DNA from 4 places in the Radiobacillus sp. PE A8.2 genome. Region 4 is predicted to be linked to each of the others. Evidence: riboswitches for the same ligand, from Rfam matches in the RefSeq annotation. Region 4 holds a riboswitch; each other region holds the start of a gene.
The links. A riboswitch is a leader RNA that binds a small molecule or an ion and turns the genes downstream of it on or off. The one in region 4 is predicted to bind S-adenosylmethionine.

Region 1: linked by a shared signal. The riboswitch ahead of metK (methionine adenosyltransferase) and the one ahead of ACI6MV_RS21925 (methionine ABC transporter ATP-binding protein) in region 4 are both predicted to bind S-adenosylmethionine.
Region 2: linked by a shared signal. The riboswitch ahead of ACI6MV_RS12985 (PLP-dependent aspartate aminotransferase family protein) and the one ahead of ACI6MV_RS21925 (methionine ABC transporter ATP-binding protein) in region 4 are both predicted to bind S-adenosylmethionine.
Region 3: linked by a shared signal. The riboswitch ahead of ACI6MV_RS10805 (5-methyltetrahydropteroyltriglutamate--homocysteine S-methyltransferase) and the one ahead of ACI6MV_RS21925 (methionine ABC transporter ATP-binding protein) in region 4 are both predicted to bind S-adenosylmethionine.

Annotation. Positions count from the first base shown of each region.
Region 1 covers NZ_JBJGXI010000043.1:35,544-37,750, reverse strand. The annotation lists gene metK (methionine adenosyltransferase) at 1-1,079, opposite strand, end outside; SAM riboswitch class I at 1,284-1,393, opposite strand; gene ytkD (RNA deprotection pyrophosphohydrolase) at 1,495-1,992, opposite strand; gene ACI6MV_RS19225 (hydrolase) at 2,188-2,207, opposite strand, start outside.
Region 2 covers NZ_JBJGXI010000022.1:40,175-42,381, reverse strand. The annotation lists gene ACI6MV_RS12985 (PLP-dependent aspartate aminotransferase family protein) at 1-1,290, opposite strand, end outside; SAM riboswitch class I at 1,368-1,481, opposite strand; gene metX (homoserine O-acetyltransferase MetX) at 1,512-2,207, opposite strand, start outside.
Region 3 covers NZ_JBJGXI010000017.1:36,303-38,509, forward strand. The annotation lists gene ACI6MV_RS10800 (serine hydrolase domain-containing protein) at 1-121, opposite strand, end outside; gene ACI6MV_RS10805 (5-methyltetrahydropteroyltriglutamate--homocysteine S-methyltransferase) at 381-1,481, opposite strand; SAM riboswitch class I at 1,577-1,678, opposite strand; gene ACI6MV_RS10810 (histidinol-phosphatase) at 1,947-2,207, opposite strand, start outside.
Region 4 covers NZ_JBJGXI010000058.1:22,670-24,876, forward strand. The annotation lists gene solA (N-methyl-L-tryptophan oxidase) at 1-643, shown strand, start outside; SAM riboswitch class I at 743-845, shown strand; gene ACI6MV_RS21925 (methionine ABC transporter ATP-binding protein) at 1,022-2,056, shown strand; gene ACI6MV_RS21930 (methionine ABC transporter permease) at 2,046-2,207, shown strand, end outside.

The DNA of each region.
Region 1 (2,207 bases), on a different contig from region 4:
TCAAGCATCTTAATAATGCCGGCTGGTCGTAAATCAAATACGGCACGTACTGCTGCAACTAAGCTTTCTTCATTTGCTTTGCCTGTTCCAAATGTATTAATTGAAATGGAAACCGGCTCGGCTACACCGATCGCGTATGCTAATTGCACTTCACAAGAATCAGCTAAATCAGCTGCGACGATGTTTTTCGCTACATAACGCGCAGCATATGCAGCTGAGCGGTCAACTTTTGTAGCGTCTTTCCCACTAAATGCACCGCCACCATGGCGCGCATAACCACCGTACGTATCTACAATAATTTTACGTCCTGTTAATCCTGCATCCCCTTGAGGTCCACCAATTACGAATCTTCCTGTTGGGTTGATGAAGTATTTTGTCTTCTCATCAAGCAATTCTTTAGGAACGATTGGATTAATAACCGCTTCTTTAATATCCTGTTGAATTTGGCTTAATTCAACTTCTGGGTGGTGCTGTGTGGAAATGACAATCGTATCAATACGAATCGGCTTGTCATTTTCATCATATTCAACGGTTACTTGTGTTTTACCGTCCGGGCGTAAGTAATCTAGTGTTTCATCTTTACGAACATCAGATAAGCGCTTAGCAAGCTTATGTGCTAATGAAATAGGTAACGGCATTAATTCTGGTGTCTCTTTATTGGCATAGCCAAACATTAAACCTTGGTCACCAGCACCAATAGATTCAATCTCACTTTCCGTCATCGTACCTTCGCGCGCCTCTAACGCCTGGTTTACCCCACCTGCAATATCAGGTGATTGCTCATCAATTGCAGTTAGCACAGCACATGTCTCCGCATCGAAACCATACTTTGCACGTGTGTACCCAATCCCTTTTATTGTCTTACGTACGATACTTGGGATATCAACATATGTACTAGTTGTGATTTCTCCAGAAACTAGTACCAAGCCAGTTGTTACCGTTGTCTCACATGCAACCCTTGCATTTGGATCACTTTTTAAAATTTCATCAAGAATGCTGTCAGAGATTTGATCACATATTTTATCCGGGTGTCCTTCTGTGACAGACTCTGAGGTAAATAATCGACGATTTGCAGCCATTCTGCATAATCCTCCTTCATGTAAACAAGTAATACGGAACTTCTCTTTTTCCCTGTCATTTGCTTTGAATTATATACATTAGCTCTTTTCAAGTTCAGAAAAAGCAGTTATATATAAGTATTAACTAATGATGTTAAAATATGAGGGTAACCCACAATTGGCTTGTATTGGCCACGGGTATAAAAGGGTTTCCCCTATCCACTCTACTTATCGTTCAAGGAACATGTCCTTGCTACAGGTTAGCACCTTTTCCTAATCTCTAGGTGGTTGCCGGGCTTCATTGGGCCTGTCCCTTCACCAGCTCAGGATAAATCGAGTCCGTTCGCACTTTATCGTAACGAAACTAGTATATATTGTCAATGATTCAAACTGCGATTTTGACATGATTTGAAAATAACTTTTATTTACGTTGTCTCTAAAACACTTTTAATTGATCGATCCGTTCTAAACTATTAGGCAGAACACCATCTTTCATCATAAAACTGAAATCTGGATCCAAGGCAATTCGATCTGGAAGGTCAGCTAAATATATCGGTCCGTCTGTTTCATAGTAAGTTTCCTGTTCAATTACCATGTCTATCGTTGCAAAATAAACATTCTTAATCACATGATCACTTTTTCCGCGCACATAATATTGACCAATATAAATTAACTCTCCCACTGATCCACCCGTCTCTTCGTGTACTTCCCGTATGGCAGCATCCTCCGCTGTTTCCCCATCCTCTACTTTTCCTCCAGGAAATTCTATGCCCCTATCTTTATGCTTCGTTAACAGCCACTGATTGTTGAACCTGCAGATTACCCAGACATGTTTTGGACCTGATGAAAAAGGATGATCGTCGAATGACAATTCGACTTCATTGTTGTAATAATCCTTAAATATTACCATAATTACTTCATCTACCTTCTTCATTAATAATAGTATTATATTCGATAATTTCCTTTGGTGATTAAATATCAACTTCTAATTACATCATCTCATAAGCATTACCTTTTTGGGAATTCATTTGAACGATATCGTTCATGAATGTCCAATTATATTTATACTGTTCTATACCTGTTTTCACTGTTTAGGTAAACATATGGTTACAAAAGAATCGGACGCAGATTACTCTGCGCCCAACACTC
Region 2 (2,207 bases), on a different contig from region 4:
ACCAGTTGCCTTCACTAATGCTTGATCTAAATCGTTTGTAATGTCTCTTACTGACTCAATACCAACAGATAGGCGAACAAGTTCTTCTTTAACGCCTGTTTCTTCAAGCTGCTGCTTCGATAACTGTTGGTGTGTTGTTGATGCTGGATGTATGATTAATGATTTCGCGTCCCCTACGTTTGCTACGTGTGACCAAAGTGACACATTATTAATCAGCTTTCTTCCTGCTTCTTTTCCACCTTTTATACCGAACACAATCATCGAACCAAAGCCGTCTTTCAAGATTCGTTTAGAAAGCTCGTGTGACGGATGACTCTCTAATCCTGGGTAGCTAACCCAATCTACTGCAGGATGATTTTCCAAGTGAGTCGCAAGCTCTGCAGCATTACGGTTATGGCGCTCCACTCGTAAATGCAATGTTTCTAATCCTTGGATAAGCTGAAATGCATTATAAGGACTAAGTGCTGCCCCGAAATCGCGAAGTAATTGCACACGAACCTTCGTAATAAAAGCTAGTGTTCCAAAATCAACGGCGTACTGTATTCCGTTATAGCTTGGATCTGGTTGTGTAAAGGTTGGGTACTTTTCTGAATTCCAGTTAAAGCGTCCGCCATCGATAATGATGCCGCCGATTGATGTTCCGTGTCCGCCAATCCATTTTGTAGCAGAATGTACAACGATATCTGCACCTAAGGTAATTGGCTTACACACATACGGTGTTGCGAATGTATTATCGACAATTAGTGGAACTCCTGCATCATGAGCAATCGCTGCGACCGCTTCTACGTCCAACACTTGTAATCCTGGATTACCAATTATTTCGCCGAACACCGCTTTTGTTTTCTCATTGATCGCTTCTTTAAAATTTTCCGGATTGGTTGGATCAACGAATTTAACATTGATGCCGTACCTTGGCAGTGTGATTGCGAAAAGATTGTATGTTCCACCGTACAGGTTCGTACCGGCAACAATTTCATCTCCTGCACTTGCCAGATTCAAGATTGATAGTGTAATAGCTGACATCCCGGAAGAAGTTGCTACTGCCGCAACCCCATCCTCTAGAAGCGCCATTCGTTTCTCAAACACATCGACCGTTGGGTTACCGATACGCGAATAAATATTCCCTGGCTCATCTAGTGCGAATAATCGCTCGGCGTGCTCTGTATCGTGAAATACGTAAGAAGTTGTTTGATAGATTGGTACTGCTCTTGAGCCTGTTGTTGGGTCGGGTGCCTGCCCGCCGTGTAGTGTTAGTGTTTCTAAATCGTACGTTGTATTATGTTCAGTCATTGTAAATTCCCCCTAAGTAAATTTTGCTGTATAAAAAAACCCTCTTCCAAAGAAGAGGGCATAATATTTCATTCCTCCTCTTATCTGCCAGGAATAATATTCCTGCAGGATTTAGCACCTTCTCAAGCTACGTATAGCTTAATGGTTGCCGGGCTTCGTCGGGCCAGTCCCTCCGCCTCTCTGGATAAGAGATCCATATCTATTCACTTTTTTTGAACACCTTAATTCGTCGTTAACTTACTTTGGATAATCGGTGCCCATTTTTCAAATTCTACAAGAAACCCATCATGACCAAATTTCGTTCCTACTTCATAATAGGTTGCTTCCTTGCCTAGCCTTTGCATATGGCTGATAAAGGCGTTTAATTCTCTTGGCGGGAAGAGTAAATCACCGCTATAACTAATCGAGTAAATTGGTGCTTCTATTAGTGCAGCTGCTTTTTTCCATCCGCCACGATCGCGACCAATATCGTACGTATCCATCGCTTTTAATAAATACAAGTAACTGTTGGCATCAAACCGTTTTGTTAATTTTTTACCTTGATAATCAAGGTAAGATTCAATTTCATAAGCTATCTCTTCATGCGCAACTCCTGCTGGTGCTCGCTGCTCACGTCCAAAGCGTTCATTAAATAAATCTCCGGAGCGATACGTGATCATACCAATCATTCTCGCTAAGCTAAGCCCGTGCTCTGGAATCGTTTCAGCAGTGTAATTACCGTTGTTCCATTTTGGATCTTGCAGGATAGCTAATCGAGCAATGTTATTAAATGCAATTGCATAATCGTTTAGGTAAGGTGTTACGGCTACCGGAAATAATAGATCCATATAATCGGGATATAAAATTCCCCATTCTAGCGCCTGCATGCCACCGAGCGATCCGCCAGTAACTGCCTTTACATGATCAATTCCTAACTG
Region 3 (2,207 bases), on a different contig from region 4:
CATGATAAAAGATTTCTTTACATTCTTTAATAACCAACATATTTGCACCAGCAATATCTTGATTTTTTATTGCTTTTCTTAGTACTGTTTTCGCTTGATCAATACTCTTTTTATCCAACAATTATTCCTCTCCTCCTACTGCTTCTAATCTGGTTTCCGTTAGTCATGAGAAGACATTTCTTGTACTCACTTTTCGCTCTATTATACTATGAATGATGGTAAATTGTACGAAAAAATGCGTACGGTTGATCACTATATATATAAAGATGTTTTATCAATAATCTAACAAAAACCTTGAAAGGCATCTGCCAATCAAGGTTTCTAAAAATAAGTAAGTATCTTCTCAAAATCGTTTTCATAAGAAAATATTTATAATAATGTCACCATATTCCTTTGGCTACATCGACAATCAATTTTAATTTTTGCCATTGTTCCTCTTCGGTTAATTGGTTGCCATGATGTGTAGAAGCGAACCCGCATTGTGGACTAATACACAACTGCTCTAGTGGAACATATTTAGCCGCTTCCTCAACACGTGCTTTAATCGTTTCTTTATCTTCTAGTTCGGCAAATTTAGAAGTAAAAACACCAAGCACAACTTTCGGACCGCCATTCGGAATGTATTCTAATGGGGCAAAATTACCAGATCGTTCATCATCATACTCCAAGAAGAAGCCATCAACCTTTTCTTTAGCAAATAGTGTAGGTGCAATCAAATCATAGCTGCCAGCAAACGCCCATTTTGATCGATAGTTTCCGCGGCATAAATGCGTGGTTACAACTAAGTCCTCTGGCTTTCCTTCCAACACACCGTTAATTACTTTTCGCGCTAAATCAATTAAAAATTCACGTGAGTATTTTCCCTCATTAAATGGGATATCTGGTGAAGACAACCCTGCAATATATACATCATCCAACTGCAAGTAACGAACCCCTGCTTGATAAAATGCTTCAATAGCGTCACGGTAGGTTGAAATCACATCACTCGCATATTCTTCAATATTTGGATAGATGGATTCATCAAGAATGCCTTTATTAAACAATTGGTTCGGACTCGGGATTGTTTGCTTTGCTACTGCTCTGCCAGCGACTATTTCATTAAACTCCACAAATTCTTTAATATGTGGGTGATCTTGATTAAATGAGACTTTTCCAACTACACGTACATCATAACGCTCTGTTTCTTCTCCTTTAAATTGAAATCCTTGTTCTGGTACATAACCTTCCACACCATTTAAATGCTCTAAAAAATCCGTATGCCAAAATCTTCGTCTGAATTCACCGTCAGTAACTGCTTCTAATCCCACTTCAATTTGTTTATCGACAATTCGTTTTATTTCTTTTGTTTCAATATCATGTAATTGTGTTGCTGAAATTATGCCTTCAGCAAATTGTTTTCTCGCTTCGTGAATGCTATCCGGGCGAAGCAAACTCCCAACATGGTCAGCTCTAAATGGTGCTTTTGTTAATGTAATTGACATAAAATCTCTCCCTTTTTCATTTTAATTTTTTGGCGTTATTTCAAATTTAAAAAGACCCTCTCACAAGAAGAAGGTCTTTAAAATATCAAACATTCTTCTTATCTGTAAGCTAAAACCTTTTGGACTTAGCACCATGTCTTAACGACTGGTTGCTGAGACTTCACAGGGCCAAATCCCTCCATCTCTCTTGATAAGAATAAACTATTAAATTGTGTTTTTCTTCGATCCATTTATCTGTAACTAAGTGTAATCCAATTTATTAAATATTACAACAACTTTTTTGGATAAATTTTCAAACATGCAAAACAACTTAATTAAGTGAGTCAATTTCATAATTACCTTATACAGCTATCTGCATCCGTACATTTTTCGGAGACAGTTTAATCCAACTAAATGTGGATGCAGATAGCTGAAAATGAGTATTATGAAATTGGCTAACGTAGTTAGTTTGGCACATTCCTCAAACTAAAGACCTGTCATATACCTTTCTTTTTGCACGAAATATGCCCATTCCTTATAGCCAATTTCTTTCAAGCGATGTCTGACTGCATCAAAATCCTCACCAATCCGCTCAGGTGTATGGGCATCAGATCCGAATGTTACTTTCACGTTATGAAAAAGCGCTCGCTCTAATATGTCATCTGCTGGATACCAGCCACCACAATCCTTTGTTTTTCCGGATGTGTTTATTTCAATCGCTACATCTGATTGGCCAATAATTTGTAA
Region 4 (2,207 bases):
GCTTAAGGTTAATGCCCCCGTAACATCGATCTCTATTTTTGAAAATAGTGTAAAAGTGGAAACAGCTGAGGAAAGCTTTACGGCAGAATCTTTAATCATGACGCCTGGAGCAGGTACAAGAATGCTTCTTCCATTAGTAAAGTTGGAATTACCACTGCAAGAGGAGCGAAATACATTCTCTTGGTTTGACACAGACGAAAGTATCTACAATGCGACTGCGTTTCCGGCCTTTTCATTTGAATTACCAACGGAAACATATTACGGATTTCCAAGCATTGATCAAGCAGGTGTCAAAATAGGGCGACACGATGGTGGGATTCCAAGAGATATGAGCCAACCGTTAGATGAATTTGGCACATATGAACAAGATGAGCGAGATGTAAGTCGTTATGCTGAACGGTGTATGCCAAAAGTTGGTGCCCATAATATCGGTAGGGCATGTACGTACACGATGACTCCAGACGGGGATTTTATCATTGATAAGCACCCTGATCATGAGCATGTTATTATTGCTTGCGGATTTTCAGGACATGGATTTAAATTCAGTAGTGTGATCGGAGAGATTTTAAGCCAATTGGTGACGGGAAATCGTGAAACAGCATTAGATATTAGTCCTTTTTCTATAAAAAGATTTCCAAAATAATGTAAATATTACCGTTATTTGATATTCGCAAAGTTTGTCTAATATTGTTGACAAGTTTGCGGCAACACGATATGATGTGAAAATATTAACTAAATAGTATGCTTATCAAGAGTGATTGAGGGACAAGGCCCAATGACATCCAGCAACCTTCTTTAAAGAAAGGTGCTACATCCTACAGAAGATTTTTTCTGAAAGATAAGGTTTTTATAAAATAAAGAGCCTCTTTCAATTGAAATGGGCTCTTTTTTATACTGGAATAATCGTCAGAACGACTGTTGCTTCAAAACATAAAGTAAACGGGGATGTTTAAGTGGGAGTCTACGGACGCTAATACAGTGCTGAACTGCAGCGTTTGAGAAAGCAAAGGAGTAGAGTTATATGTTAGTACTTGAAGGAATTCGGAAGGTTTACGGTGAGGGTGGAGAAAACCCCGTTGAAGCTTTAAAAGATATAAACCTCGAGGTGAAAAAAGGCGAAATATTCGGTGTTGTCGGCTATAGCGGTGCAGGTAAGAGCTCGTTGATCCGTTGTGTAAATTTATTGGAAAAGCCTACCTCGGGAAAAGTGAAAGTGAACGGAATTGATCTAACAAAATTATCTCCTAAAAAGCTAAGAGCGGAACGTAAGAAAATAGGGATGATTTTCCAACAGTTTAATCTTTTACATTCGAAAACGGCGTTTGGAAATGTTGCTATGCCACTTATTTTAGAAGGCTATAGCAAAGATGAGATTGAGAAAAAAGTAACGAAGCTTCTCTCTTTTGTAGGTCTAGCAGATAAAGCAGATCATTATCCTGAGCAACTTTCCGGTGGACAGAAGCAAAGAGTTGGTATTGCTAGAGCGCTAGCAACCGATCCACACGTATTATTGTGTGATGAGGCTACTTCGGCACTTGATCCAGATACAACGAACAACGTGTTAGAACTGTTAAAGCAGGTTCGTGAAGAGTTAGGTATTACGATTCTATTAATCACCCATGAGATGAACGTGATTAGAGACATTTGTGATCGCGTAGCCGTGCTAGATGGTGGCGTAATTGTGGAACAGGATACTACTATTAATTTGTTTACTGAACCGAAAACAGCGATAGCTAGGAGCTTTGTTCGGACCGTATTAAATGATGCGTTACCAGAAGCAACTTTAAGAAAAGTTTTAGAAAAAAGTGCTTCTAATTCTGTATATCGAATTCTGTATAAAGGGGAATCTGCTAATGATCCATTACTTTCTGATGTTGCTAAGAATTTCAGCGTAGATATTAACGTCATCTATGGAACAATTACAGAACTTCAAGGACAGCCGTTTGGTAATATTATTGTGGAATTGAACGGGGAAGCAAGTGAGATTACTAAAGTCGTTGACTTTATTAAAGGGAAAAAGGTGACGATTAAGGAGGTAGTGCCAGATGCAGTTTGATTGGGCTTGGTTTTGGCCTGAATTATTAGGGTCTCTTAATGAAACATTGTATATGATCATCGTCACTTTCCTAATTTCAATCTTAATCGGGATCCCACTCGGAATCATTTTAGTTGTTACGAGGGAACAGGGCATTTTAGAAAATAAAGCT